Regions from separate parts of the Priestia sp. USM5 genome, predicted to be linked through region 4. Evidence: a T-box and tRNA genes for the amino acid it is inferred to sense, from the RefSeq annotation. Region 4 holds a T-box; the other regions hold tRNA genes.
The links. A T-box is a leader RNA that pairs with one kind of tRNA and senses whether it is charged. The one in region 4 lies ahead of ileS (isoleucine--tRNA ligase), so its partner is inferred to be a tRNA-Ile.

Region 1 (6,893 bases), on a different contig from region 4:
CCATTTAAAGAGTGCGTAATAGCTCACTGGTCGAGTGACTCTGCGCCGAAAATGTACCGGGGCTAAACGTATCACCGAAGCTGTGGATTGACATCTTTGATGTCAGTGGTAGGAGAGCGTTCTAAGTGCAGCGAAGTCAGACCGTAAGGACTGGTGGAGCGCTTAGAAGTGAGAATGCCGGTATGAGTAGCGAAAGACAAGTGAGAATCTTGTCCACCGAATGCCTAAGGTTTCCTGAGGAAGGCTCGTCCGCTCAGGGTTAGTCGGGACCTAAGCCGAGGCTGAAAAGCGTAGGCGATGGCCAACAGGTTGATATTCCTGTACCACCTCCCCGCCGTTTGAGTAATGGGGGGACGCAGTAGGATAGGGTAAGCGCGCTGCTGGATATGCGCGTTCAAGCAGTTAGGCTGATGAGTAGGCAAATCCGCTCATCATGAAGGCTGAGCTGTGATGACGAGGGAATTATAGTACCGAAGTTCCTGATTCCACACTGCCAAGAAAAGCCTCTAGCGAGGCGGGAGGTGCCCGTACCGCAAACCGACACAGGTAGGCGAGGAGAGAATCCTAAGGTGATCGAGAGAACTCTCGTTAAGGAACTCGGCAAAATGACCCCGTAACTTCGGGAGAAGGGGTGCTCTGGTAGGGTGTATAGCCCGAGAGAGCCGCAGTGAATAGGCCCAGGCGACTGTTTAGCAAAAACACAGGTCTCTGCGAAGCCGCAAGGCGAAGTATAGGGGCTGACGCCTGCCCGGTGCTGGAAGGTTAAGAGGAGGGGTTATCCTTTGGGAGAAGCTCTGAATCGAAGCCCCAGTAAACGGCGGCCGTAACTATAACGGTCCTAAGGTAGCGAAATTCCTTGTCGGGTAAGTTCCGACCCGCACGAAAGGCGTAACGATCTGGGCACTGTCTCAACGAGAGACTCGGTGAAATTATAGTACCTGTGAAGATGCAGGTTACCCGCGACAGGACGGAAAGACCCCGTGGAGCTTTACTGTAGCCTGATATTGAATTTTGGTACAGCTTGTACAGGATAGGTAGGAGCCTGAGAAGCCGGAGCGCTAGCTTCGGTGGAGGCGTCGGTGGGATACTACCCTGGCTGTATTGAAATTCTAACCCGCGGCCCTGATCGGGCCGGGAGACAGTGTCAGGTGGGCAGTTTGACTGGGGCGGTCGCCTCCTAAAATGTAACGGAGGCGCCCAAAGGTTCCCTCAGAATGGTTGGAAATCATTCGTAGAGTGTAAAGGCACAAGGGAGCTTGACTGCGAGACCTACAAGTCGAGCAGGGACGAAAGTCGGGCTTAGTGATCCGGTGGTTCCGCATGGAAGGGCCATCGCTCAACGGATAAAAGCTACCCCGGGGATAACAGGCTTATCTCCCCCAAGAGTCCACATCGACGGGGAGGTTTGGCACCTCGATGTCGGCTCATCGCATCCTGGGGCTGTAGTCGGTCCCAAGGGTTGGGCTGTTCGCCCATTAAAGCGGTACGCGAGCTGGGTTCAGAACGTCGTGAGACAGTTCGGTCCCTATCCGTCGTGGGCGTAGGAAATTTGAGAGGAGCTGTCCTTAGTACGAGAGGACCGGGATGGACACACCGCTGGTGTACCAGTTGTCTTGCCAAAGGCATCGCTGGGTAGCTATGTGTGGACGGGATAAGTGCTGAAAGCATCTAAGCATGAAGCCCCCCTCAAGATGAGATTTCCCATAGCGCAAGCTAGTAAGATCCCTGAAAGATGATCAGGTTGATAGGTCAGAGGTGGAAGCGTGGCGACATGTGTAGCTGACTGATACTAATCGATCGAGGACTTAACCAAACTTTTAAAAGCGTAAGCTTTACTCAGCAAACTGTTATCTAGTTTTGAGAGAACAATCTCTTGTCTGGTGGCGATAGCGAAGAGGTCACACCCGTTCCCATACCGAACACGGAAGTTAAGCTCTTTAGCGCCAATGGTAGTTGGGACTTTGTCCCTGTGAGAGTAGGACGTTGCCAGGCAATAAATAAGACCCCTTATGAGTCTCTTGTAAAAGAGCATAGGGGTTTTTTATTTGAAATATTCTATCATAAGTAATGAAAATAACGCTTATTAACGCGCTTATATAGATTTTTTTGGAGGATTAGCTCAGCTGGGAGAGCACCTGCCTTACAAGCAGGGGGTCGGCGGTTCGATCCCGTCATCCTCCACCACCGTGCCGGTGTAGCTCAACTGGTAGAGCAACTGACTTGTAATCAGTAGGTTGGGGGTTCAAGTCCTCTTGCCGGCACCATTTATATCGGAGGGGTAGCGAAGTGGCTAAACGCGGCGGACTGTAAATCCGCTCCTTCGGGTTCGGCAGTTCGAATCTGCCCCCCTCCACCATCTCTTTATTGGGCTATCGCCAAGCGGTAAGGCAACGGATTTTGATTCCGTCATGCGTTGGTTCGAATCCAGCTAGCCCAGCCATAGAGAGCCATTAGCTCAGTTGGTAGAGCATCTGACTTTTAATCAGAGGGTCGAAGGTTCGAGTCCTTCATGGCTCACCAGTTATATTCACACGCGGGTGTGGCGGAATTGGCAGACGCGCTAGACTTAGGATCTAGTGTCTTATGACGTGGGGGTTCAAGTCCCTTCACCCGCATCTTAAATTAAATAAATGTGCGGAAGTAGTTCAGTGGTAGAACACCACCTTGCCAAGGTGGGGGTCGCGAGTTCGAACCTCGTCTTCCGCTCCATATATATTGGCGGCATAGCCAAGTGGTAAGGCCAAGGTCTGCAAAACCTTTATCACCGGTTCAAATCCGGTTGCCGCCTCCACGTATAAAAGTCCTGCCGGGGTGGTGGAATTGGCAGACACACAGGACTTAAAATCCTGCGGTAGGTGACTACCGTGCCGGTTCAAGTCCGGCCCTCGGCACCATTTTAATAAGCGCCCGTAGCTCAATTGGATAGAGCGTTTGACTACGGATCAAAAGGTTAGGGGTTCGACTCCTCTCGGGCGCGCCATGAACGGGAAGTAGCTCAGCTTGGTAGAGCACTTGGTTTGGGACCAAGGGGTCGCAGGTTCGAATCCTGTCTTCCCGACCAGAAGTATCATGGGGCCTTAGCTCAGCTGGGAGAGCGCCTGCCTTGCACGCAGGAGGTCAGCGGTTCGATCCCGCTAGGCTCCACCATGCAATATACGGAGGAATACCCAAGTCCGGCTGAAGGGATCGGTCTTGAAAACCGACAGGGGTGTCAAAGCCCGCGGGGGTTCGAATCCCTCTTCCTCCTCCATTTTCTATTTTGGTCCCGTGGTGTAGCGGTTAACATGCCTGCCTGTCACGCAGGAGATCGCGGGTTCGATTCCCGTCGGGACCGCCATTTTTAAAAATAAGCGGGTGTAGTTTAATGGTAAAACCTCAGCCTTCCAAGCTGATGTCGTGAGTTCGATTCTCATCACCCGCTCCAAATAATGGGCCTATAGCTCAGCTGGTTAGAGCGCACGCCTGATAAGCGTGAGGTCGGTGGTTCGAGTCCACTTAGGCCCACCATATTCCACAGTAGCTCAGTGGTAGAGCTATCGGCTGTTAACCGATCGGTCGTAGGTTCGAGTCCTACCTGTGGAGCCATATTGGCCCGTTGGTCAAGCGGTTAAGACACCGCCCTTTCACGGCGGTAACACGGGTTCGAATCCCGTACGGGTCATCTTAAAAGCAGTTTGCATATGCAAACTGCTTTTTTATTTGTAGGAGATAAATTATTGATTTTAATTAATATAGAATTTATATCGTTTCATAGCAAAAATGTTAATTAGAAAATTTTTTGATATTAGAGTAACAAATACGAAGTATATTCTTATACTCAGATTCTTCTATACCCAATGTTTACATACTTATTTCCAATTTAAACAACAACTTTTTCTGGAACACTCTACAAAAAAGAACCCTTGTGGCAGTAAGGGTTTCAAGTGATTCATAAAGGTGATCTCTCCACATCTGTGTAAACAAAGAGTCTATAAAAAGTGCATCTTATATATATATGTTTGTCTTCATAGATATACTAAAAATGCTCAACGATTCTGATACTTATCTAAAATTGAATTGATTGCCTTCTTTTTATTTCTAGGTAGTGGTTTCTTATGAGAAGCCTTAGGCAATTTCAACTTAGATTCATAACCTGTTTCTATGGTAGATAACTCCTCTTTTACCTTCTGCTGTGCTTCAATTTTTTCTTCAATAGTTTTTAATCGGGTAGAATAATAAGGCATTCCTGATAAAATTGTTGTTACCTTTGCATGATCACTTTCATAGGTTCCTTCAAATAGATGGGTTGGCTCTCCCCCCTTAAAGGAACTAAATAGTTGGGCTGAATCTATCGTAAATAAGTCTAGTGGACCTTCATATATAATTCCTGCTTTTGGTATAGTTTGCATTTCAAGTGGTGCAAAGATTGAGTTTTCCCATGATTTCTTAATTACTTCTGTAATACCCTCATTTCTAATATCTGCTTGCCCTTCATCTAATTTTGTTATTTCTGCAGATGAAATGGCAGAAATTCCTTTTGTTGAAAAAATTGTACGTAAGTCTTTCTTATCTAAAACACCATGCTTAGAGTGTCTATCCGTATATTTAGGAAGAGTACTAATTAAGTTCACAAATGTTTCGTTTGTTTCTTTAAAGATTCTAGCTTTTCCTGCATTCGGATTTTTCTTTTTCACCTGCTCGTTATCAATAGGTAATACACAAAGGTCCTGAGGTGAAAGCTCTTCAGTAACATACAGTGCATTGACTTGATGAACCAATGCTTCTGTAGTATCGGGTAAGATAGGAACTGCTACAATTGCTTTGTCATCCATTTCCTGAGCAAGAAGATCCACAAGCATCGGTCCAATACCACCACCAGAGCCACCACCTGCAGAAAAACAAACCATAATAATTTCAGTACTAGGTGTTGAAAAGTTCTCTTTAATAAACTTCAGTGCCAGTTCCCAGTTTTTATCGACCATAAGATTAATAGCTTCATCTCGATTTTTTCCTACTCCTTCGCTACCTATAAGCCTTAGACGCTCTTCTACAAAATCTAATGACTCCAAATCACGTTCTGAAAAGTTCAATGCAACAGCATTAATACCATTTTCAAATGCTAAATCAGCTATATTCCCACCTGCAGCACCAATTCCTACAATACCTATCATATTTCCTTAACCCCCTCATTTTCTTCTCCTTGAAGTATGGCCTGTTGTACAGCTTGTTGACCGTATTCTGTTAGATACAATTTATGTTCTTTTCCTCCAGTAACAGTTCCTATGAAATGGATAGCTTCAAGCTTGTTGAGTGTCTTACGAAAGTTAGCTGTTGAATATTCAAACTCATCTGCAATACTACTTTTCTTTATCGCTTTAAACACAGCGTTTGCTTCATTCTGAAATAACCATCCCAGAATGCTAACATCTTCAATAGTCAGTTTCCTCATTACCTCCTCAAAGTAGTCACTCATATAGATACTCCTTTCTCTAAAATGTACGTCATAGATATTTAAGTAGTTTATTAGCTTTTTTTGTCATTCAGATACTTTCGATGGTTTTTTCTATGCAATAAAAGTTCATGTGAATCTATATAAACTCACTGATTTTCATTGCGCATCAAGTATCACTGAGTAACAATATCGCTACATCACTATCCATATGTATATTAGAAAATCCTTATGACACATTTCCCAGTTTTGCATCGGAATTGTATACTTTGAATTATTTATGACAGAACTAAAAGAATAAATAACTGTTAAAAGTCATATTAAAAAAGAGCATACACTTGTTGGAAACCAACGGGTGTATGCTCTTTTTTTACTTATAACACTCATTATAGTAGCTAACTTTACATAGCAATAAAATACAAGTTTCTAGAGTACTGAAACTTGTATTGAACGGCCAATAACTTCCATTATAATCTAGAAATCATGAGGGAATATTTAAAATACAGCTGAAATCAAATAGAAAGTAAATTAATCTATCAAAAGGATTAATTTACTTTCTAAAGTCCTAATAATGAGAAGATAATTTATTAAACTTTTTTATTTCATCGTATAGATAAAGACAAGCCCGTTTTTATTGGCTTGTCTTGTTAAAGTTGAACGTTTCTTATTTCATTTTATAATTTTTGTACAGCATATAGTAACAATTCTTCAATGCTTCGTTTACCTAATTCTTTCGCTTTTTGCTGCAATTCTTCTTTTAAATCGCTTGTTACTTTGACTCGTACCACTTCCAAATCGCTATCAATATAAATGCCACGGCTACGCTTGTTAATTTTACCTGAGACAAGAACAGACTCTAATAACTCCATAAGTTCGTGTGAGGATTCGGTCAGTAATATAGGTTTGATTTCAATTAAAAATTGCTCTTTCTCTTCTTGTGGCGTAATCCTCATATTGGTCGGGCTTAGGTATTGATAAAATAAATCCATGAGCTTATAAAGATGTGATTTTGCATAAGCTGTTTGCTTAAAGGTAAACGTAGCATAGCCTTCTTTGGTAATCATTTTTTTCGACTCAATGGTATAGGCTGCTTCAAAGCCTCGGTCAATTAATTCCTCTAATGTTAACTCCTCATGTTGTTCTGTAATAGCCATAATCGGATCTTCTACGGAGATGATACGGGCAAGTTGCTCTTTTTCCTCGTCTTTCTTTACAAAAAGTTGAAATAAAGCAATATTTTGTTCGGCATGATAAAAATGACGCTTACTCGGTTTACGACCGATTTCATGCGTGCGCTTAAATACTTCTAACTCTTCTTCATGGATAAAATAACAATTGATTCCTCGGTATTCTTCTTGGAACGCTGGTAATAATTCTTGCTTAATATACTTATTGACCGTTGTAACGGATACATCCAGTTGCTGCGCTACTTCTTTTGTCGTAAGTCCTGGCTTTTTTAATTCTT
Region 2 (6,893 bases), 3.4 Mb from region 4:
ACCTGCCGTCAGGAGACCAGGCGGGAGAATGATTATTTCCTTTATAATACGTCAATTGCTTTGTTTTTTTTGTTTCAAGATCTAACATAAACAGCTGCGTCTCATAACCGTTTTCTATTTTTTTCGTTTCTCGAACCGTATAAACTACACTTTTTCCATCTAGAGAAATCTGAGGGTTATACACAGACTTCAATTCATACAAATCCTCTACCGTTACCGTACGCTTTTTTACATGATTCAATTTCTTCGCCCCCAAGGATTCATTTTTAAACCAAATAGCCAATCGATAAAAACGAAAGTAGCGTTTCCCTCTTACTTTATCATTTCTAAAAATAAAAATCTAAAAATTTAGAAAATTAGTTGTTTTTTCTTCTTTTAATCTATATAATAATAAAAAGGGTGCAGAGGTGATGAGGTATGAACAATGAAAAATCGTACACGGAAATGATGAAGTCCCTCGCTCGCAAGAAAAAAGTAATTGATACTGTGAGTATGTTGGATGTTTATATCGAAATGGTAATTGATGAATCGCTTTTTAAGCGTCAAAAAGAACTGTTAGAAACAAACATTAACACGGCATTAGATCAACGTGATGAAACTGCTTTTTATGAGCTATCAGCACAGTACCAATCCTTACTTCAAACATCTACTTAATATTTCAAGAAGTTCATTCATGTTAATGATTTATATGTACGTTTAACAGGCAGAACCTTTCTTCTCAGGAAGAACAGCTGTCTGTTAAATCGTGTTTACTACATAAAAAAAGATTCTTACAGATGTAAGAATCTTTTTTGTTAGGATTTTTTCTATGAGTGGAAGTAAACAACCGTTCCACTCATAGATTTTTTGTTATTTATGCGCCTGAAACTGCTCTTCTTCTGTTGAACCTTTTAAAGCTGTTGTAGAGGAAGTCCCACCGGAAACTACTTGCGCCACTTCATCAAAATAACCCGTTCCTACTTCACGCTGATGTCTTGTAGCAGTATATCCATTTATTTCACTAGCAAACTCTCTTTCTTGTAACTCTGAATAAGCTGCCATTCCTCTTGTTTTATATCCTCGTGCCAGTTCAAACATGCTGTGATTTAAAGCGTGGAAGCCAGCAAGCGTAACGAATTGGAATTTGTAGCCCATTTTTGCGATTTCTCTTTGAAACTTTTCAATCGTTTTCTTATCTAATTTTTTCTTCCAGTTGAAAGATGGTGAACAGTTATAAGCAAGCATTTTACCTGGGAATTTTTCATGAATAGCATCTGCAAATTTTTGTGCCTGTTCCAAGTTTGGTTCAGACGTCTCACACCATACTAGATCAGCATATGGCGCATATGCTAAGCCACGAGCGATAGCTTGATCGATTCCGGCTCTCGTGCGATAAAAACCTTCAGCGGTGCGTTCACCTGTAATAAACTGGCGATCTACAGGATCAACATCACTTGTAATTAAATCAGCGGCATCAGCATCGGTACGAGCAATCAGAAGTGTTGGAACACCCATTACATCAGCAGCTAAACGAGCAGCAATCAAGTTTTTCACAGCTGTCTGAGTTGGAAGCAATACCTTGCCGCCAAGATGACCACACTTTTTCTCAGATGACAATTGATCTTCAAAGTGTACCGCAGATGCTCCTGACTCAATCATTCCTTTCATTAATTCAAATACGTTCAACTGTCCTCCGAACCCTGCTTCTGCATCTGCTACAATTGGAGCAAAGTAATCAATATCTCCTTCTCCTTCTAAATGCTGAATTTGATCGGCACGCTGCAGCGCTTGATTGATTCGTTTCACAACATGCGGCACGCTGTTTGCTGGATATAGACTTTGATCAGGATACATATTTCCTGAAAGGTTTGCATCTGCAGCTACTTGCCATCCACTGAGATAAATGGCTTTTAACCCTGCTTTTACCTGTTGTACTGCTTGATTTCCTGTTAAAGCTCCTAATGCATGAACGTATGGCTCTGTTTTTAATAAGTTCCAGAACTTTTCGGCCCCTCTTCTAGCAAGCGTGTGTTCAATATCAATGGATCCTCTCAGTCCAATGACTTTTTCTGCAGAATATGGACGTTCAATTCCTTTCCAACGCTCATCGCTTTTCCAGTTCTCTTCAAGGTTTTTTACACGAATCTCTTTCATTCTTTATACCCCCTAATGAATTTAAAATTCTATATTCATAAAAATATAAAACGCAGCAGTGAGAATATGTCTGTTTCATGATGAAGTAAATTAGCAGTTTGCCATAGTGTTAGTAAGAACGTAGATGAAATAAGTAAATAGTTGAAGGACATGTAGTAAGACTTTGCTGAGGTGAATATACGCTGATAAGTTTGACTGCTATCTTTTCAATCACAAATAACTATTCCTCCCTATTGTTATAAAACAGTTTTTATTTTACATACGTTATTATATAACAGTACTTTCGAAAATGAAACCTCCTTTTAGAATTTTTTTCCTACTCGCAAGGAGGCTTTTCTATTAATACCTACGTATAAAAGGCTTCATATATCCTTTACTTTTTCTTATATCACTTATTCATTTCTTTCATACTTCTCAACAAATGAAATTCTTTCCAATATTGTTGGATGACCATATCGAAAAATTTTCACTAAATACGGCGGATTCACCTGGGACAGTCCTGATTTTGTTAAATCCTGAAATGTTTTAATAGCAGCTTGTTTATCTCCTGTTAAGTCCATGGCGTACGTGTCAGATTGAAGTTCATGATGACGCGACTGCATATTTGTTAAAGGACTTACAGCAAATGTGAGCACAGAAAAAATAAGTAGAATAAGCGGTAATGAATTTAAATCACTAAGAGAAGTGATTTTTAATGCTTTCCCCCATCTCTTAATCACAAAGCTAGCTAAATGTTTCGTTAGCCATAAACCTACAATCGATAAAACTAAGGCTGAAGCAATCCCTACATAAATATGTTTCTTCACATAGTGACCCATTTCGTGCGCCATGATAAACAAAATTTCACGTTCCGTCAATTTATTAAGAGTAGTATCCCATAACACAATTCTTGAATTAGAACCTATTCCCGTTACATATGCATTGAGAGAGTTCGTTTTTTCAGACATGTTTACTTCATATACATGCTTAGCAGGTATATGAGCTTCATCTGCTAAATGCAAAATTTTCGTCTCCAGCTCTTTATTCTTTAATGGATAAAAATCGTTATATAACGGATCGATAACCACTGGTTGAATAAACGTCAAAAATAGCGTAAATGGAATAGATACTAGCCACGCATACAGCCACCATCTTTTTGAAAACTTACGAATGAATGCATACAACACAGCAATCACTAAAAACATCGTGGCATAGTTCACCCAAAAATCTGTAAAAAGATCTTTCATCCATCCTTGGAAAGGTTGCGTCGTAATATGGTAAGCCGTTGAAAGCTTATAGCTAATCCAGTCCATAGGAAAAGAGTAGATCAGCAGCAGAACAGATAACCAAAATACATAAATAGCAGTTTGGAGAAGACTGAAACGACTGACGTCTTTAGACCACTTATTCACTTTCTTAGACACACCTAACACTAAAATTAAAATAAACCCTAACCACTCATATGGAATTCGGATAAAAAAGAGCGCATCTCTAATCTTTGAATATTTTTCGGTTAACATAAGTTCTCTTGCATTCATAAACGTAGCCGGATCCACGCTGGTACCTTTTAATGATTGTGGAATAGAGGTGTCACTTATATAAAATAAATACACCCATATACAAGCTGCATACACAAGAAAAACTCCGATGGACCACAAAACAATTTTTTTCACGCATTCCCCTCCTTTTGTACAAACAGTATTCTGTTATTACTATTGTAGGTTTTTTTTCGAAATTTAGAACAAGCGTTTAGAGATGTGCTATAGGAAATGCAAATTGTGAAGAGAAAATCATAGAAAAACGAAAAACAGAGTTTATTCTTTTGTCTAAACTCTGTTTACAAACAAAAAAAGCAGTTTGCATATGCAAACTGCTTTTGAGATGACCCGTACGGGATTCGAACCCGTGTTACCGCCGTGAAAGGGCGGTGTCTTAACCGCTTGACCAACGGGCCAGTATGGCTCCACAGGTAGGACTCGAACCTACGACCGATCGGTTAACAGCCGATAGCTCTACCACTGAGCTACTGTGGAATATGGTGGGCCTAAGTGGACTCGAACCACCGACCTCACGCTTATCAGGCGTGCGCTCTAACCAGCTGAGCTATAGGCCCATTATTTGGAGCGGGTGATGAGAATCGAACTCACGACATCAGCTTGGAAGGCTGAGGTTTTACCACTAAACTACACCCGCGTTACTTAAGATGGGGCGACTGATGGGAATCGAACCCACGAATGCCGGAACCACAATCCGGTGCGTTAACCACTTCGCCACAATCGCCGTCTTAAAATGGTGGCTCGGGACGGAATCGAACCGCCGACACAAGGATTTTCAGTCCTTTGCTCTACCAACTGAGCTACCGAGCCAAACAAAATGGCGGTCCCGACGGGAATCGAACCCGCGATCTCCTGCGTGACAGGCAGGCATGTTAACCGCTACACCACGGGACCACTTTGGTTGCGGGGACAGGATTTGAACCTGCGACCTTCGGGTTATGAGCCCGACGAGCTACCGAACTGCTCCACCCCGCGATGATATGAATATGATATAAATAAATGGCGGAGGAAGAGGGATTCGAACCCCCGCGGGCTTTAACACCCCTGTCGGTTTTCAAGACCGATCCCTTCAGCCGGACTTGGGTATTCCTCCGTATATTTATAACAAATGTAACTTATATGGTAGCGGCGGAGGGAGTCGAACCCACGACCTCACGGGTATGAACCGTACGCTCTAGCCAGCTGAGCTACACCGCCATATTATTCGTTACAATTATTTAATTTCATTGGTGGAGCCTAGCGGGATCGAACCGCTGACCTCCTGCGTGCAAGGCAGGCGCTCTCCCAGCTGAGCTAAGGCCCCATAAATGGTCGGGAAGACAGGATTCGAACCTGCGACCCCTTGGTCCCAAACCAAGTGCTCTACCAAGCTGAGCTACTTCCCGTTTATGGCGCGCCCGAGAGGAGTCGAACCCCTAACCTTTTGATCCGTAGTCAAACGCTCTATCCAATTGAGCTACGGGCGCTTTATATGGAGCGGAAGACGAGGTTCGAACTCGCGACCCCCACCTTGGCAAGGTGGTGTTCTACCACTGAACTACTTCCGCTTATTAAAATGAGCCATGAAGGACTCGAACCTTCGACCCTCTGATTAAAAGTCAGATGCTCTACCAACTGAGCTAATGGCTCTCTATGGCTGGGCTAGCTGGATTCGAACCAACGCATGACGGAATCAAAATCCGTTGCCTTACCGCTTGGCGATAGCCCAATAAAATGGTGGAGGGGGGCAGATTCGAACTGCCGAACCCGAAGGAGCGGATTTACAGTCCGCCGCGTTTAGCCACTTCGCTACCCCTCCGATATAAATGGTGCCGGCAAGAGGACTTGAACCCCCAACCTACTGATTACAAGTCAGTTGCTCTACCAGTTGAGCTACACCGGCACGGTGGTGGAGGATGACGGGATCGAACCGCCGACCCCCTGCTTGTAAGGCAGGTGCTCTCCCAGCTGAGCTAATCCTCCAAATATCATACACAACATTAAATGTGTATATAAGTTTTTTACAAATGAGCCAAATAAAAAACCCCTAGACTCTTTTACAAGAGCATAAAAAGGGGTCTTATTCATTGCCTGGCAACGTCCTACTCTCACAGGGACAAAGTCCCAACTACCATTGGCGCTAAAGAGCTTAACTTCCGTGTTCGGTATGGGAACGGGTGTGACCTCTTCGCTATCGCCACCAGACAAGAGATTGCTCTCTCAAAACTAGATAACAATTTGCTGAGTAAAGCTTACGCTTTTAAAAGTTTGGTTAAGTCCTCGATCGATTAGTATCAGTCAGCTACACATGTCGCCACGCTTCCACCTCTGACCTATCAACCTGATCATCTTTCAGGGATCTTACTAGCTTGCGCTATGGGAAATCTCATCTTGAGGGGGGCTTCATGCTTAGATGCTTTCAGCACTTATCCCGTCCACACATAGCTACCCAGCGATGCCTTTGGCAAGACAACTGGTACACCAGCGGTGTGTCCATCCCGGTCCTCTCGTACTAAGGACAGCTCCTCTCAAATTTCCTACGCCCACGACGGATAGGGACCGAACTGTCTCACGACGTTCTGAACCCAGCTCGCGTACCGCTTTAATGGGCGAACAGCCCAACCCTTGGGACCGACTACAGCCCCAGGATGCGATGAGCCGACATCGAGGTGCCAAACCTCCCCGTCGATGTGGACTCTTGGGGGAGATAAGCCTGTTATCCCCGGGGTAGCTTTTATCCGTTGAGCGATGGCCCTTCCATGCGGAACCACCGGATCACTAAGCCCGACTTTCGTCCCTGCTCGACTTGTAGGTCTCGCAGTCAAGCTCCCTTGTGCCTTTACACTCTACGAATGATTTCCAACCATTCTGAGGGAACCTTTGGGCGCCTCCGTTACATTTTAGGAGGCGACCGCCCCAGTCAAACTGCCCACCTGACACTGTCTCCCGGCCCGATCAGGGCCGCGGGTTAGAATTTCAATACAGCCAGGGTAGTATCCCACCGACGCCTCCACCGAAGCTAGCGCTCCGGCTTCTCAGGCTCCTACCTATCCTGTACAAGCTGTACCAAAATTCAATATCAGGCTACAGTAAAGCTCCACGGGGTCTTTCCGTCCTGTCGCGGGTAACCTGCATCTTCACAGGTACTATAATTTCACCGAGTCTCTCGTTGAGACAGTGCCCAGATCGTTACGCCTTTCGTGCGGGTCGGAACTTACCCGACAAGGAATTTCGCTACCTTAGGAC
Region 3 (6,893 bases), on a different contig from region 4:
GATACACCATTATTAAATCCATTGTTCCATTTTTGTGTTAGATGCAACGACCAGTTAAATAATACACCTTTAATAGTGTCTTGAATTTTTTGTACCTGGTCTGGAGTAAACTGCTTGGAAATATCAAAGAAAATAGTTGGTGGTAAGTCAGAGATGCCTTGGGGGATAGGGACTGCAAAAGCTATTTCTCTATAAATTTGTAATGGAAGGTATTGTAAGAACTCTTTATCTTGATTTTTTTGAATAGATTTCTCTAAATTTTGTTTACTATTCGTTAGCAATGTTATGTTCCCCTTTGTAAAAAGGTATTTATATTAACAGAATATGCTACCAATCAAAAAGAGTTTGGACATGCTTAAAAGGAAAATATTTATTATTTTATTTCTCTTAAATAAAGAAGCATTTTTATCATCGTACAAGCATTCCTTGATCTAATGAATAATATATCAAGAACAATAGACAGAAAGAGAAAGGGTGGTAAAAATCATTAAGAACGATAAAGGTAAAAGAGAAAATGACTGCGTTCAAAATCAACCAGGACTTCCACTAGCTACTACAGTTAATTTAGCAGTTGTAGGTGATAGTCATGTAGGTTTTTTAAACAGTCAAAGTATGTTTAATACCCTTTTGCAAAGAGTAGTGAACAATGGTAATAAACGATATATTATATTTGGTGGAGATGATGTACACGCTTTAGGTGCTTCTTCAATACAAGTAGCTGAAACATATTACCAACAGTTCACTAATATTTTAAATAATGTTTTAGGATCAATTCCCTTCAGATCTTCTATAGGAAACTGGGAGGCTACTAACAGAAATAACAGTAGAGCTTTATTTCGACAGTACATCAATCGTTATTTAACTGGCTATAGAGTTATTCCTGGAACACAAGGGTTGGTGCGTCATGTTTGGTTAGATAATGGTCGAGGCGGGGTATTTAGCCAGGATAGCTTAAACTTGCTAAGTAACTTAGATCCTAACTATTATTACATTATTGATTTTCATTGGCCTTTGAGAGTTCCAGGTATAACTACGGAAATACATGGTGATCATGTTATGACTCAAATGCAGACAAACATGTTTTTTAATGCTATACCCTCTAACGTAAGGAACAAAATTTTAGCGATTTTCACTCATCATGCACATAAATTTTTTGCTAACTCAGTTACAATCAATCCTAACTTTCCTAATACCTCGTTTTTTGTAACTGGATGTTCAGGGGACTATGCATGTATATCCAGCGAGAGAGGATACTATGAATTAAATTTAACAGTCCAAAATAATATAGCTACTTTGCAAACCATAAAAACTCGCGTTCAATAGCTTGAGGAATAAAGAAGACTACATTAAGAGTAGGTAGGGTAACCTTAGGCAACTTTCCATTCTCAAAATGCAAAAATCGCCAGCTTATATAACTAGCGAAAAGCTGCATTTATTATTTCATTTGTATAAGTTTACTTTTTATAACATATTATCTCCTTCATCTCACAACTTACTATTTCTTAGTACGTATGATCGTGTTACATTAAAAGATAAAACTATTCCTTTGATCTTTAAGGAAGATAGTTTTATCTTCTTTTTACAATATGTCTCCATCAATCCGGAAAGGGAGGATTTTATGAGTAACATTCTTAACTTTAATAAGTTTCAAAGACATAAAATAATGAAGAAATTTCTTCGTTGCGCTTTAGTAACAGGAGCAATTATGATCTGCTGCATGCTTGCTTATTTACTAATCTTAATAGAAATATATTCTCCTGCTCATTATCCCATTTATATTGAAGCTAAACCATAATAATTGTGTTCTTAACCTCTTATGAAAGATACTCAGTCTGGTTTGTTTATATAATGACTTCCTATTTCTAATTATTTACTAAGATACAAATTTTAGTTCAACCGTTAAACGCAAAAAAGCTTCTTTGTCTTTATTCTTTAAGGACTGATCAATCTCTTCAAGAATTTTACCTCTTTTGAATTGTTTCGTTACTTGACTTAAAAACAATTCAGCTAATATTTCATCAGATATATTTTTTTCAATTTGACTCATTTCGTTGGATATATTATTTTCCATAAACGATTAACCCCTTTATCATTTCTCTTTTAAAAATAGTGTTTCCTTTTTTCATTGTTTTAATACGAGGTTAATAGATAAATTAGTATATAGAAGAATATGGAATAAAAGATAACTTGACACAAAGAATAATATTTATTTCAAAGCTCTAAAGGTAAAACATAAACTAGCTTAAACAGTTTACATATTCATTGCATCCTCATGTTGTTTTACTAATTTATAAAACGTTGTCTTTTTTACATTCGCTTCCTTCATTGCCTGTACGGCTGTAATTTCATTTCGTTTCCAACGGTTATAAGCCTCAATAAAATCTTGGCTAACTTGGGCTTTAGGACGGCCAAAAGATATACCACTCTTCAGCGCAGCATTAATTCCTTCTCGCTGGCGTTTACGAATACGATCTCGTTCTTCTTGCGCCATCCAGGACAAAATTTGAAGAACCAAATCTGCAATAAAGGTTCCCAAACTATCCTTATACTGAGTCGTATCCAGCAAAGGCATATCCAAGACAACAATGTCTGCCTCAATTTCTTTCGTAATAGCATTCCACTCTTGTAAAATTTCTTCTTTGTTACGACCAAAACGATCTAGTGAATGAATGTAAAGAATATCTCCTTTACGAATCATTCGTTTTAGTAATTGGTACTGTTCTCGATTGAAATTTTTTCCACTTTGTTTATCCATGAAAATATCTCGAGGAGAAATGCCCACTTCTTCCATGGACTGAAGTTGTCGTCCTTCATTTTGATCTCGGCTGCTTACACGGATATATCCAAATTTTCTATTTTCCATTTTTATACTCCCTTTTGTGTCTATCTTCTTTTTATTCTACCAAAAACGTTCGTAAAAGTGTATTAGATAAAGAGAACGTTCGTAATTACTTTTCTTACTTAAACGAACGATAAAAACAGTAGATTTCTTATATAAAAGGAAAGTTCGTAAAAGTATACTTTTACGAACTTTCCTTTTATATATTTATTAAATGTATAGAAGTATTTCCTTAGTGATTTAAACATTAGCCAAATAACTATGTCATGAACAATACATAGGAAATTGATATTATATCCCCTATTAAATTAATGTGATAAGAAGAAAGGTCTAAATTTATGCAGAGATTATTTAATTACAGCATTTATTAATAAAAAACATTAAATTATATGTCTTTAACGTGCAGAGAAACGCTCTGTAAGGAATTTAACTTTTGTTTTACACACAATGGGGGGATTAGATACAAATTTTCAGCAATTAAGAAAAGAGATTAGCACAACTTTTATAAAGGCATTTATATTAAGGAGAATATTTTATTTAAGATTTTAAGTTATTAATACATAAAATGGTGGAGATCTTTAAACATTGTTTCTCGTTACAGAAGAGTCCATTCGGTTAAGGTCTATGAAAGTTGACCGTTTTTTGGTCATCACCTGTTTGTTCGAATCATCCTCTAAAGACCCAGTACCATCACATTGTACTATTGAGCAGATTCAAAGAACGCTTTTTCCGTTACGTCTCCTTCAACATCAGCAGCTTCTGCTGATCCAGAAGAACCTCCTAAATTCGGTAGAGCTAATGGAGTCGCTAACTAAATAACTAAACCTACGGCAGAAGCTACCACAGCTTATTTCGCTTTTCTTATTCAATCTCCTCCTAATTTTATTTAATAGAAATAAAAAAGCAGTTTGCAAATGCAAACTGCTTTTTTGATGACCCGTACGGGATTCGAACCCGTGTTACCGCCGTGAAAGGGCGGTGTCTTAACCGCTTGACCAACGGGCCAGTATCAATTTATAAGTTAAATTCAATTACTATAAAACATGATGGGCCTAAGTGGACTCGAACCACCGACCTCACGCTTATCAGGCGTGCGCTCTAACCAGCTGAGCTATAGGCCCTTTACTTGGATTTGGAGCGGGTGATGAGAATCGAACTCACGACATCAGCTTGGAAGGCTGAGGTTTTACCACTAAACTACACCCGCATATTTTAAAGTGGCGGTCCCGACGGGAATCGAACCCGCGATCTCCTGCGTGACAGGCAGGCATGTTAACCGCTACACCACGGGACCAAAATAGAAAATGGCGGAGGAAGAGGGATTCGAACCCCCGCGGGCTTTAACACCCCTGTCGGTTTTCAAGACCGATCCCTTCAGCCGGACTTGGGTATTCCTCCGTGTACTGTATGGTGGAGCCTAGCGGGATCGAACCGCTGACCTCCTGCGTGCAAGGCAGGCGCTCTCCCAGCTGAGCTAAGGCCCCATAAATGGTCGGGAAGACAGGATTCGAACCTGCGACCCCTTGGTCCCAAACCAAGTGCTCTACCAAGCTGAGCTACTTCCCGTTTATGGCGCGCCCGAGAGGAGTCGAACCCCTAACCTTTTGATCCGTAGTCAAACGCTCTATCCAATTGAGCTACGGGCGCTTATTAAAATGGTGCCGAGGGCCGGACTTGAACCGGCACGGTAGTCACCTACCGCAGGATTTTAAGTCCTGTGTGTCTGCCAATTCCACCACCCCGGCAGGACTTATACGTGGAGGCGGCAACCGGATTTGAACCGGTGATAAAGGTTTTGCAGACCTTGGCCTTACCACTTGGCTATGCCGCCAATATATATATGGAGCGGAAGACGAGGTTCGAACTCGCGACCCCCACCTTGGCAAGGTGGTGTTCTACCACTGAACTACTTCCGCGCATTTATCTAAATTAAGATGCGGGTGAAGGGACTTGAACCCCCACGTCATAAGACACTAGATCCTAAGTCTAGCGCGTCTGCCAATTCCGCCACACCCGCGTGTAAATATAACTGGTGAGCCATGAAGGACTCGAACCTTCGACCCTCTGATTAAAAGTCAGATGCTCTACCAACTGAGCTAATGGCTCTCTATGGCTGGGCTAGCTGGATTCGAACCAACGCATGACGGAATCAAAATCCGTTGCCTTACCGCTTGGCGATAGCCCAATAAAGATGGTGGAGGGGGGCAGATTCGAACTGCCGAACCCGAAGGAGCGGATTTACAGTCCGCCGCGTTTAGCCACTTCGCTACCCCTCCGATATAAATGGTGCCGGCAAGAGGACTTGAACCCCCAACCTACTGATTACAAGTCAGTTGCTCTACCAGTTGAGCTACACCGGCACGGTGGTGGAGGATGACGGGATCGAACCGCCGACCCCCTGCTTGTAAGGCAGGTGCTCTCCCAGCTGAGCTAATCCTCCAAAAAAATCTATATAAGCGCGTTAATAAGCGTTATTTTCATTACTTATGATAGAATATTTCAAATAAAAAACCCCTATGCTCTTTTACAAGAGACTCATAAGGGGTCTTATTTATTGCCTGGCAACGTCCTACTCTCACAGGGACAAAGTCCCAACTACCATTGGCGCTAAAGAGCTTAACTTCCGTGTTCGGTATGGGAACGGGTGTGACCTCTTCGCTATCGCCACCAGACAAGAGATTGCTCTCTCAAAACTAGATAACAGTTGGCTGAGTAAAGCTTACGCTTTTAAAATTTTGGTTAAGTCCTCGATCGATTAGTATCAGTCAGCTACACATGTCGCCACGCTTCCACCTCTGACCTATCAACCTGATCATCTTTCAGGGATCTTACTAGCTTGCGCTATGGGAAATCTCATCTTGAGGGGGGCTTCATGCTTAGATGCTTTCAGCACTTATCCCGTCCACACATAGCTACCCAGCGATGCCTTTGGCAAGACAACTGGTACACCAGCGGTGTGTCCATCCCGGTCCTCTCGTACTAAGGACAGCTCCTCTCAAATTTCCTACGCCCACGACGGATAGGGACCGAACTGTCTCACGACGTTCTGAACCCAGCTCGCGTACCGCTTTAATGGGCGAACAGCCCAACCCTTGGGACCGACTACAGCCCCAGGATGCGATGAGCCGACATCGAGGTGCCAAACCTCCCCGTCGATGTGGACTCTTGGGGGAGATAAGCCTGTTATCCCCGGGGTAGCTTTTATCCGTTGAGCGATGGCCCTTCCATGCGGAACCACCGGATCACTAAGCCCGACTTTCGTCCCTGCTCGACTTGTAGGTCTCGCAGTCAAGCTCCCTTGTGCCTTTACACTCTACGAATGATTTCCAACCATTCTGAGGGAACCTTTGGGCGCCTCCGTTACATTTTAGGAGGCGACCGCCCCAGTCAAACTGCCCACCTGACACTGTCTCCCGGCCCGATCAGGGCCGCGGGTTAGAATTTCAATACAGCCAGGGTAGTATCCCACCGACGCCTCCACCGAAGCTAGCGCTCCGGCTTCTCAGGCTCCTACCTATCCTGTACAAGCTGTACCAAAATTCAATATCAGGCTACAGTAAAGCTCCACGGGGTCTTTCCGTCCTGTCGCGGGTAACCTGCATCTTCACAGGTACTATAATTTCACCGAGTCTCTCGTTGAGACAGTGCCCAGATCGTTACGCCTTTCGTGCGGGTCGGAACTTACCCGACAAGGAATTTCGCTACCTTAGGACCGTTATAGTTACGGCCGCCGTTTACTGGGGCTTCGATTCAGAGCTTCTCCCAAAGGATAACCCCTCCTCTTAACCTTCCAGCACCGGGCAGGCGTCAGCCCCTATACTTCGCCTTGCGGCTTCGCAGAGACCTGTGTTTTTGCTAAACAGTCGCCTGGGCCTATTCACTGCGGCTCTCTCGGGCTATACACCCTACCAGAGCACCCCTTCTCCCGAAGTTACGGGGTCATTTTGCCGAGTTCCTTAACGAGAGTTCTCTCGATCACCTTAGGATTCTCTCCTCGCCTACCTGTGTCGGTTTGCGGTACGGGCACCTCCCGCCTCGCTAGAGGCTTTTCTTG
Region 4 (6,893 bases):
AAATATGATTCGACGTTGGGTAGAGCAAGAAAATGTTCCGGTTGAAGATATTTACGTGGCGATTGGCCCTTCGATTGAAGATTGCTGTTATGTTGTCGATAACCGCGTCATTACACAAGTAAACGAAGTAGTTGGCCAAAATGGATATCAAGAAGTAAGCCCTGGACAATACGCGCTTAATTTAAAAAAAGTCAATAAGCTGCTGATTCAAAACGCAGGCGTATTGCCGGAACGAATTTTAACATCGTCGTATTGTACAAGCTGTGAAGATGACCTGTTCTTCTCACATCGCCGCGACCAAGGGAAAACAGGACGCATGTTTAACTTCATAGGCTTTAAGGAGGAGTAATTACATAGTGACAGCTAGCGTAAGTGAAAATCTAGAAGCAGTTCAACAAACAATTGCTGAAGCATGTAAAAAAGTTAATCGAAATCGAGAAGATGTAAAGCTGATTGCTGTAACAAAATACGTTTCCACAAAACGAGCAGCAGAAGCAGTGGATGCAGGCATTTTACATCTTGGAGAAAACAGGGATGAAGGTCTTCTAGAAAAGTATGAATCAATCGGTGAGAAAGCGACCTGGCATTTTATCGGAAGCTTACAAACAAGAAAAGTAAAAAATGTGATTGATAAAGTTGACTATATTCATTCACTAGACCGATTATCTTTAGCAAAAGAAATTGATAAACGTGCAGGACATCGTATAAAATGTTTTGTACAAGTTAATGTTGCCGAAGAACAATCAAAGCATGGCCTTGCTGTAGAAGAGGTAATTCCATTTATTCAATCTCTTGAAACATTTACAAATATCCAAGTAGTTGGATTAATGACCATGGCTCCTCACACAGATGACGAGTCCTTGCTTCGCAGCTGTTTTCAAGGTCTAAAGAAATTGCAGGATCGTATACAAGAACTAAACCTCCCGTATGCACCTTGTACGGAGCTATCAATGGGAATGTCAAACGATTATGCAATTGCAATTGAAGAAGGAGCAACATTTATTCGACTAGGAACCACGCTAGTTGGGAATGAACGTTAAGGAGGTGTAATTCAAGATGAGTATGAAAAATCGCTTTAGAAGTTTTTTTGCTCTTGATGACGATACTGAATATGTAGAAGAACATTACGAACAAGAAGAGTCGGTAGAAGAGCCTGTACAGCAGTCGAGACCAGTGAAAGCTAGTCAGCAGCCGAATCAGCAGCAAAACGTGATTAGCTTGCAAAGCGTTCAAAAATCATCAAAAATGATGCTTTGCGAACCTCGCGTCTATGCCGAAGCACAAGAAATTACGGATCATTTAAAAAATCGTAAAGTCGTAGTTGTTAATTTACAGCGCATTCAACGAGATCAAGCAGTGAGAATTGTCGACTTTTTAAGTGGTACAGTTTATGCTTTAGGCGGGGACATTCAAAAAATTGGAACCGACATCTTTTTATGTACACCTGATAATGTAGACGTAAGCGGAAGCATTTCAGATATGATGGGAGAACACGATACAACAAACGTAAAGAGGTGGTAGTTTTTGGACATCGTTTTTGGGATTCTCGCAAAATTGATTGGGCTTTACTCATGGGCACTGATTATTTACATTTTGATGTCTTGGGTACCCGATGTAAGGGCCTCTAAGTTTGGTCAGCTGCTTGGCAGTATTTGCGAGCCTTACTTAGAGCCTTTTCGTAAAATCATTCCGCCTATTGGCATGATTGATATTTCACCTCTTGTTGCAATCTTTTTACTACGATTTGCGGAAAGAGGCGTGTATTCACTTAATAATGTGATGGGGTTTATTTAAAAAAGGAATCGCTGGATTCCTTTTTTACATACCAATAGTAGGAGTAATAATATGTCTATTTATGAACATTTTAGGCAAGAAGAACATGGGTTTATTGATCAAGTTCTTCAGTGGAAAGAAGATGTCCTACATCAATACAGCCCAAAATTAACGGATTTTTTAGATCCAAGAGAGCAGCAGATTGTGACGGTTATTGTCGGGACTGAAGGAGAGGTTCAAGTTTCATTTGATGGTGGACAACCGTTTGCTGAACGCAAGCGTGCGCTGCTATATCCGGATTACTATGTGCCTGAAAGCGAAGATTTTCAGTTGCATATGTACGAATTGAATTATCCTAAAAAGTTTGTGACGATTGAACATCCTCAAGTTCTTGGTTCGGCGATGTCCTTAGGACTGCGCCGTTCAAAATTTGGCGATATTTTGGTTGCGGGAGACGATATTCAGCTTGTAGCCGCAGAGGAAATTTCTTCTTATATTGAGATGAATTTAACATCAATTGGAAAAGCCAAAGTTTCACTTTCTTCTATTCAAAGAGAGCAGCTGCATGTGGTAAAAGAAGAGCTGATTGAACACGTTTATACAGTTTCTTCAATGAGGCTTGATGTTTTGCTGTCGACCATTCACAATTTATCAAGACAAAAAGTCCAGCCGTTTATTGCAAATGGAGCGGTAAAAGTAAATTTTAAAGTCATTGAACAGCCTTCTTTTGAATGTCATGAAGGTGATATTTTGTCGCTTCGTGGCCACGGCAGAAGTCGTATCGTTTCACTTGAAGGCAAAACCAAAAAAGAAAAATGGCGAATTGTTGTAGGAAAGCAGAAATAAAGAAATCTACTAGCAGGAAATTTTAAAAATATGTCGAATAAACCATTACTAATGATGTAATGAGACAACACGGAGGTGGCCTAGATGCCTTTAACCCCTTTGGATATTCATAACAAAGAGTTTAATCGCGGATTTCGCGGATATGATGAAGATGAAGTAAATGAGTTTCTTGACCAAGTAATTAAAGACTATGAGCTGGTAATGCGTGATAAAAAGGAGTTAGAAGGAAGAGTATCTGAATTAACAGATCGTCTTGGACATTTTACTAACATCGAAGAAACGTTAAATAAATCAATTTTAATTGCTCAAGAAGCAGCGGAAGATGTAAAGCGAAACGCTGAAAAAGAAGCGAAGCTCATTATAAAAGAAGCAGAAAAAAATGCGGACCGTATTATTAATGAAGCACTGTCTAAGTCTCGTAAAATTGCGATGGACATTGAGGAGACGAAAAAGCAGTCTAAAGTATTTAGAACTCGTTTCAAAATGTTAATTGAAGCACAGCTTGAAATGTTAAACAGCGATGACTGGGATCAGTTGATGGATTATGAGATGCCAGCGCTAGAAGAAAAAATTGACTAGTCAAGACATCATCTTGACTTCTCACGTTTTGTTGTCATATAATTTGGTAACAGATGAAATTTCATATCAAACAGTACGGAGACAGGGACAGTAGCTTTTTTAGTTTGTCAAAGCGAATCGAGGATGGTGCGAGCTCGATAACAAACAAAAAAGTGAAAATCACCCTAGAGTACCATTGCTGAAATGATGATAGTAAGCAGTGGCGGTTTATTCACGTTACGAATGCAAAGAGGATTTGCGTGCAGCAAATCTACTAGGGTGGTACCGCGGGAGGCCTTCTCGTCCCTTTTTGGGATGAGGAGGTCTTTTTGTTATGGTGCAAAAAGATATGAAATTTACGTTTTTTTTTGGAGGGTAAAACATGGAATATAAAGATACATTATTGATGCCAAAAACTGAATTTCCGATGCGTGGAAATTTACCGAACCGCGAGCCTAAAATGCAAGAACAGTGGGCTGAAATGAATATTTATGAAAAAGTACAAAAACGTACGGAAGGCCGTCCGCTATTCGTCCTGCATGATGGACCTCCATATGCCAATGGCGATATTCACATGGGACATGCCTTAAATAAAATTTTAAAAGATTTTATCGTTCGCTATAAGTCGATGTCAGGCTTCTGCGCACCTTATGTGCCAGGCTGGGATACACACGGCTTGCCAATTGAAACGGCTTTAACAAAAAATAAAAAAGTAAACCGCAAAGAAATGACAGTAGCTGAATTCCGTAAGCTTTGCGAACAGTATGCTTGGGAACAAGTAAACGGCCAGCGTGAGCAGTTCAAGCGTTTAGGCGTACGCGGAGATTGGGATAATCCATATGTAACGCTTCAGCCACAGTACGAAGCGCAGCAAATCAAAGTATTTGGCGATATGGCGAAAAAAGGCTATATCTACAAAGGATTAAAACCTGTATACTGGTCCCCTTCAAGTGAATCTGCTTTAGCAGAAGCGGAAATTGAATACTATGACAAGCGTTCAGCTTCTATTTACGTAGCGTTTAATGTGAAAGATGGTAAAGGCGTGCTTGAACAAGATGAAAAATTCATCATTTGGACGACAACACCATGGACAATGCCAGCTAACCAAGGGATTGCTGTCAATCCCGAGCTTCAGTACAGCGTAGTTGAAGCAGATGGAGCAAAATATGTAGTAGCAACTGAACTTATTGAAACAGTTGCTAAAGAAATTGAATGGGCTGACTATAAGACACTTCGTACAGTAAAAGGTTCAGAACTTGAACGCGTGGTAGCTGAACATCCAATCTACAAGCGTGATTCTTTAGTTGTTCTTGGCGATCACGTAACGACTGATGCTGGTACTGGCTGTGTTCATACAGCACCGGGACACGGGGAAGACGACTTTATCGTTGGTCAAAAATATGGTTTGGAAGTTCTTTGTCCAGTTGATAGTAAGGGTCATATGACGAATGAAGCACCAGGATTTGAAGGATTATTCTATGATAAAGCGAATAAGCCGATTACAGACAAACTAGAAGAAGAAGGCGCGCTGTTAAAATTAAGTTTCATTACCCACTCATATCCACATGACTGGCGTACGAAGAAACCAACAATTTTCCGTGCAACAGCACAGTGGTTTGCGTCTATTAAAGATTTCCGTGAAGATTTATTAAAAGCAGTAGAAAAAACAGAATGGGTGCCTACTTGGGGTGAAACGCGACTTTATAACATGGTGCGTGACCGCGGAGACTGGTGTATTTCTCGTCAACGTGCATGGGGCGTTCCGATTCCAGTATTTTATGCTGAAAATGATGAGCCAATCATTACGGACGAGACAATTGAGCACGTATCAAATCTATTTAGAGAACATGGATCAAACGTATGGTTTGAGCGTGAAGCAAAAGACTTGCTTCCAGAAGGCTTTACTCATGAAGGAAGCCCAAATGGCCGTTTCACAAAAGAAACAGACATCATGGACGTATGGTTTGACTCTGGTTCTTCACATCAAGCTGTTCTTGAAGAGCGTGAAGACTTACAGCGTCCGGCTGATTTGTATTTAGAAGGTTCTGACCAATACCGCGGCTGGTTTAATTCAAGTCTTTCTACAAGTGTAGCTGTAACAGGTGAAGCACCTTATAAAGGCGTACTTAGCCACGGATTTGCTTTAGACGGTGAAGGTCGCAAAATGAGTAAGTCATTAGGGAATGTTGTAATTCCAGAAAAAGTAATGAAACAACTAGGTGCGGATATTTTACGTCTATGGGTAGCTTCTGTAGATTACCAAGCGGATGTTCGTGTATCTGATAACATTTTAAAACAAGTAGCAGAAGTATACCGTAAAATCCGCAACACGTTCCGTTTCTTACTAGGAAACCTAGCGGACTTTAATCCAACAACTGACGCTGTAGCCGTTGAAGACCTTCGTGAAGTAGACCGCTACATGCTTGTGAAGCTGAACAAATTAATTGATAAAGTGAAAAAATCTTATGATTCATATGAATTCTCAAGCATTTATCACGCAGTGCATAATTTCTGTACAATTGATATGAGTTCATTCTACTTAGACTTTGCAAAAGATGTATTGTACATTGAAGCAGAAAATAATGTAGAGCGTCGCAGCATTCAAACGGTTCTTTATGAAACGTTATTATCGTTAACGAAATTAGTGTCTCCAATTCTTTCTCATACAGCAGACGAAGTATGGGTTCACATTCCGAACGTAACGGAAGAAAGCGCGCAGCTAGTTGATATGCCAGAGGTTCAAGAAATTGAAGGAGCAGATCAATTAGTAGAGAAATGGGATGCGTTCATGGAGCTTCGCGATGAAGTCTTAAAAGCGCTAGAACAAGCTCGTAATGAAAAAGTAATCGGTAAGTCTTTAGAAGCAAAATTAACGCTGTATCCAACAGCAGATACGAAAGAGCTGTTAGCCTCTATTTCTGAAAATGTAGGTCAACTCTTCATCGTTTCAGATCTCGAGGTAGCAGAAGGTGAAGCGCCTGCTGAAGCACAAAAATTCAGCTATGCTTCAATTGTTGTAAGTAAAGCAGAAGGTGAGAAGTGTGAGCGCTGCTGGGTAGTATCACCAACAGTTGGCGAAGATCAAGATCACCCAACTTTATGTACACGCTGTGCGGATGTTGTGAAAAATCACTACGTTCAGCAGTAATGAACAAAAGCACGTCCTTTTTGGGCGTGTTTTTTGCTGTACGAAATTCCCAAATACAATGGTATAAAGCATTCAAAGCCTTAGGAAAAACTTGTGTTGTAGATTCGATGGAAAACTCGGTAAACCTAACATCATTAATACTTCATCTTATCAGCACAGGAGGCGTTTGCATGTATGAAAATTATCTTTCCATTGGACAGGAATTAGCTCTTATCAAAGAAGAATTACAAGATCGCCTATTGAGATATGCTACAGAACAATCTGGTTATATAGATGAAAAGGAACGTTACGTAATAGAAATGATTAAAGCCGATTTAAAAGATGTAGAACACGCGCTAGCAAAGCTTGACGTTGGTGCGTTCGGAATTGATGAACTAACTGGCGAAGTGATGTCTATTCATAAATTAAAAGTAATGCCGACGGCCCGCACAAACGAAGATTTATTTGTTTTATGGTGAGAAGCGAGAAAAAAAATGAATTATGTGCTAAAATGCTTTAGTATGGATTCGTTTGATTTTATTGCGGGAGGAAAACGTTTGTGTTTTATTATCTTATCGCTTTAGCTGTT

Region 1: it encodes a tRNA-Ile, which carries the amino acid that the T-box ahead of ileS (isoleucine--tRNA ligase) is inferred to sense. The anticodon was not compared.
Region 2: it encodes a tRNA-Ile, which carries the amino acid that the T-box ahead of ileS (isoleucine--tRNA ligase) is inferred to sense. The anticodon was not compared.
Region 3: it encodes a tRNA-Ile, which carries the amino acid that the T-box ahead of ileS (isoleucine--tRNA ligase) is inferred to sense. The anticodon was not compared.

The regions. Positions count from the first base shown of each region.
Region 1 is NZ_JBSGKN010000007.1:66,549-73,441, forward strand. It holds rRNA gene ACWATA_RS28145 (23S ribosomal RNA) at 1-1,813, shown strand, start outside; rRNA gene rrf (5S ribosomal RNA) at 1,877-1,992, shown strand; tRNA gene ACWATA_RS28155 (tRNA-Val) at 2,109-2,184, shown strand; tRNA gene ACWATA_RS28160 (tRNA-Thr) at 2,189-2,264, shown strand; tRNA gene ACWATA_RS28165 (tRNA-Tyr) at 2,273-2,356, shown strand; tRNA gene ACWATA_RS28170 (tRNA-Gln) at 2,366-2,440, shown strand; tRNA gene ACWATA_RS28175 (tRNA-Lys) at 2,445-2,520, shown strand; tRNA gene ACWATA_RS28180 (tRNA-Leu) at 2,534-2,615, shown strand; tRNA gene ACWATA_RS28185 (tRNA-Gly) at 2,635-2,709, shown strand; tRNA gene ACWATA_RS28190 (tRNA-Cys) at 2,718-2,791, shown strand; tRNA gene ACWATA_RS28195 (tRNA-Leu) at 2,806-2,894, shown strand; tRNA gene ACWATA_RS28200 (tRNA-Arg) at 2,904-2,980, shown strand; tRNA gene ACWATA_RS28205 (tRNA-Pro) at 2,985-3,061, shown strand; tRNA gene ACWATA_RS28210 (tRNA-Ala) at 3,072-3,147, shown strand; tRNA gene ACWATA_RS28215 (tRNA-Ser) at 3,158-3,250, shown strand; tRNA gene ACWATA_RS28220 (tRNA-Asp) at 3,262-3,337, shown strand; tRNA gene ACWATA_RS28225 (tRNA-Gly) at 3,351-3,424, shown strand; tRNA gene ACWATA_RS28230 (tRNA-Ile) at 3,431-3,507, shown strand; tRNA gene ACWATA_RS28235 (tRNA-Asn) at 3,511-3,585, shown strand; tRNA gene ACWATA_RS28240 (tRNA-Glu) at 3,590-3,661, shown strand; gene ACWATA_RS28245 (FtsZ/tubulin family protein) at 4,026-5,150, opposite strand; gene ACWATA_RS28250 (hypothetical protein) at 5,147-5,452, opposite strand; gene ACWATA_RS28255 (helix-turn-helix domain-containing protein) at 6,103-6,893, opposite strand, start outside.
Region 2 is NZ_JBSGKN010000001.1:4,034,930-4,041,822, forward strand. It holds gene ACWATA_RS21170 (S9 family peptidase) at 1-241, opposite strand, end outside; gene ACWATA_RS21175 (IDEAL domain-containing protein) at 418-654, shown strand; gene aceA (isocitrate lyase) at 850-2,133, opposite strand; gene ACWATA_RS21185 (M48 family metallopeptidase) at 2,526-3,785, opposite strand; tRNA gene ACWATA_RS21190 (tRNA-Glu) at 3,995-4,066, opposite strand; tRNA gene ACWATA_RS21195 (tRNA-Asn) at 4,071-4,145, opposite strand; tRNA gene ACWATA_RS21200 (tRNA-Ile) at 4,149-4,225, opposite strand; tRNA gene ACWATA_RS21205 (tRNA-Gly) at 4,232-4,305, opposite strand; tRNA gene ACWATA_RS21210 (tRNA-His) at 4,317-4,392, opposite strand; tRNA gene ACWATA_RS21215 (tRNA-Phe) at 4,403-4,478, opposite strand; tRNA gene ACWATA_RS21220 (tRNA-Asp) at 4,487-4,562, opposite strand; tRNA gene ACWATA_RS21225 (tRNA-Met) at 4,567-4,643, opposite strand; tRNA gene ACWATA_RS21230 (tRNA-Ser) at 4,669-4,761, opposite strand; tRNA gene ACWATA_RS21235 (tRNA-Met) at 4,789-4,865, opposite strand; tRNA gene ACWATA_RS21240 (tRNA-Ala) at 4,896-4,971, opposite strand; tRNA gene ACWATA_RS21245 (tRNA-Pro) at 4,977-5,053, opposite strand; tRNA gene ACWATA_RS21250 (tRNA-Arg) at 5,058-5,134, opposite strand; tRNA gene ACWATA_RS21255 (tRNA-Gly) at 5,141-5,215, opposite strand; tRNA gene ACWATA_RS21260 (tRNA-Lys) at 5,225-5,297, opposite strand; tRNA gene ACWATA_RS21265 (tRNA-Gln) at 5,302-5,376, opposite strand; tRNA gene ACWATA_RS21270 (tRNA-Tyr) at 5,383-5,466, opposite strand; tRNA gene ACWATA_RS21275 (tRNA-Thr) at 5,475-5,550, opposite strand; tRNA gene ACWATA_RS21280 (tRNA-Val) at 5,555-5,630, opposite strand; rRNA gene rrf (5S ribosomal RNA) at 5,737-5,852, opposite strand; rRNA gene ACWATA_RS21290 (23S ribosomal RNA) at 5,916-6,893, opposite strand, start outside.
Region 3 is NZ_JBSGKN010000008.1:68,180-75,072, forward strand. It holds gene ACWATA_RS28610 (hypothetical protein) at 1-281, opposite strand, end outside; gene ACWATA_RS28615 (hypothetical protein) at 475-1,323, shown strand; gene ACWATA_RS28620 (IDEAL domain-containing protein) at 1,874-2,071, opposite strand; gene ACWATA_RS28625 (recombinase family protein) at 2,252-2,863, opposite strand; tRNA gene ACWATA_RS28630 (tRNA-Glu) at 3,773-3,844, opposite strand; tRNA gene ACWATA_RS28635 (tRNA-Ile) at 3,887-3,960, opposite strand; tRNA gene ACWATA_RS28640 (tRNA-Gly) at 3,973-4,046, opposite strand; tRNA gene ACWATA_RS28645 (tRNA-Asp) at 4,058-4,133, opposite strand; tRNA gene ACWATA_RS28650 (tRNA-Ser) at 4,145-4,237, opposite strand; tRNA gene ACWATA_RS28655 (tRNA-Ala) at 4,248-4,323, opposite strand; tRNA gene ACWATA_RS28660 (tRNA-Pro) at 4,329-4,405, opposite strand; tRNA gene ACWATA_RS28665 (tRNA-Arg) at 4,410-4,486, opposite strand; tRNA gene ACWATA_RS28670 (tRNA-Leu) at 4,496-4,584, opposite strand; tRNA gene ACWATA_RS28675 (tRNA-Cys) at 4,597-4,670, opposite strand; tRNA gene ACWATA_RS28680 (tRNA-Gly) at 4,681-4,755, opposite strand; tRNA gene ACWATA_RS28685 (tRNA-Leu) at 4,775-4,856, opposite strand; tRNA gene ACWATA_RS28690 (tRNA-Lys) at 4,870-4,945, opposite strand; tRNA gene ACWATA_RS28695 (tRNA-Gln) at 4,950-5,024, opposite strand; tRNA gene ACWATA_RS28700 (tRNA-Tyr) at 5,032-5,115, opposite strand; tRNA gene ACWATA_RS28705 (tRNA-Thr) at 5,124-5,199, opposite strand; tRNA gene ACWATA_RS28710 (tRNA-Val) at 5,204-5,279, opposite strand; rRNA gene rrf (5S ribosomal RNA) at 5,396-5,511, opposite strand; rRNA gene ACWATA_RS28720 (23S ribosomal RNA) at 5,575-6,893, opposite strand, start outside.
Region 4 is NZ_JBSGKN010000001.1:624,049-630,941, forward strand. It holds gene pgeF (peptidoglycan editing factor PgeF) at 1-349, shown strand, start outside; gene ACWATA_RS03270 (YggS family pyridoxal phosphate-dependent enzyme) at 357-1,040, shown strand; gene ACWATA_RS03275 (cell division protein SepF) at 1,057-1,521, shown strand; gene ACWATA_RS03280 (YggT family protein) at 1,525-1,794, shown strand; gene ACWATA_RS03285 (YlmH family RNA-binding protein) at 1,846-2,619, shown strand; gene ACWATA_RS03290 (DivIVA domain-containing protein) at 2,704-3,198, shown strand; T-box leader at 3,268-3,488, shown strand; gene ileS (isoleucine--tRNA ligase) at 3,560-6,325, shown strand; gene ACWATA_RS03300 (conjugal transfer protein TraR) at 6,496-6,783, shown strand; gene lspA (signal peptidase II) at 6,864-6,893, shown strand, end outside.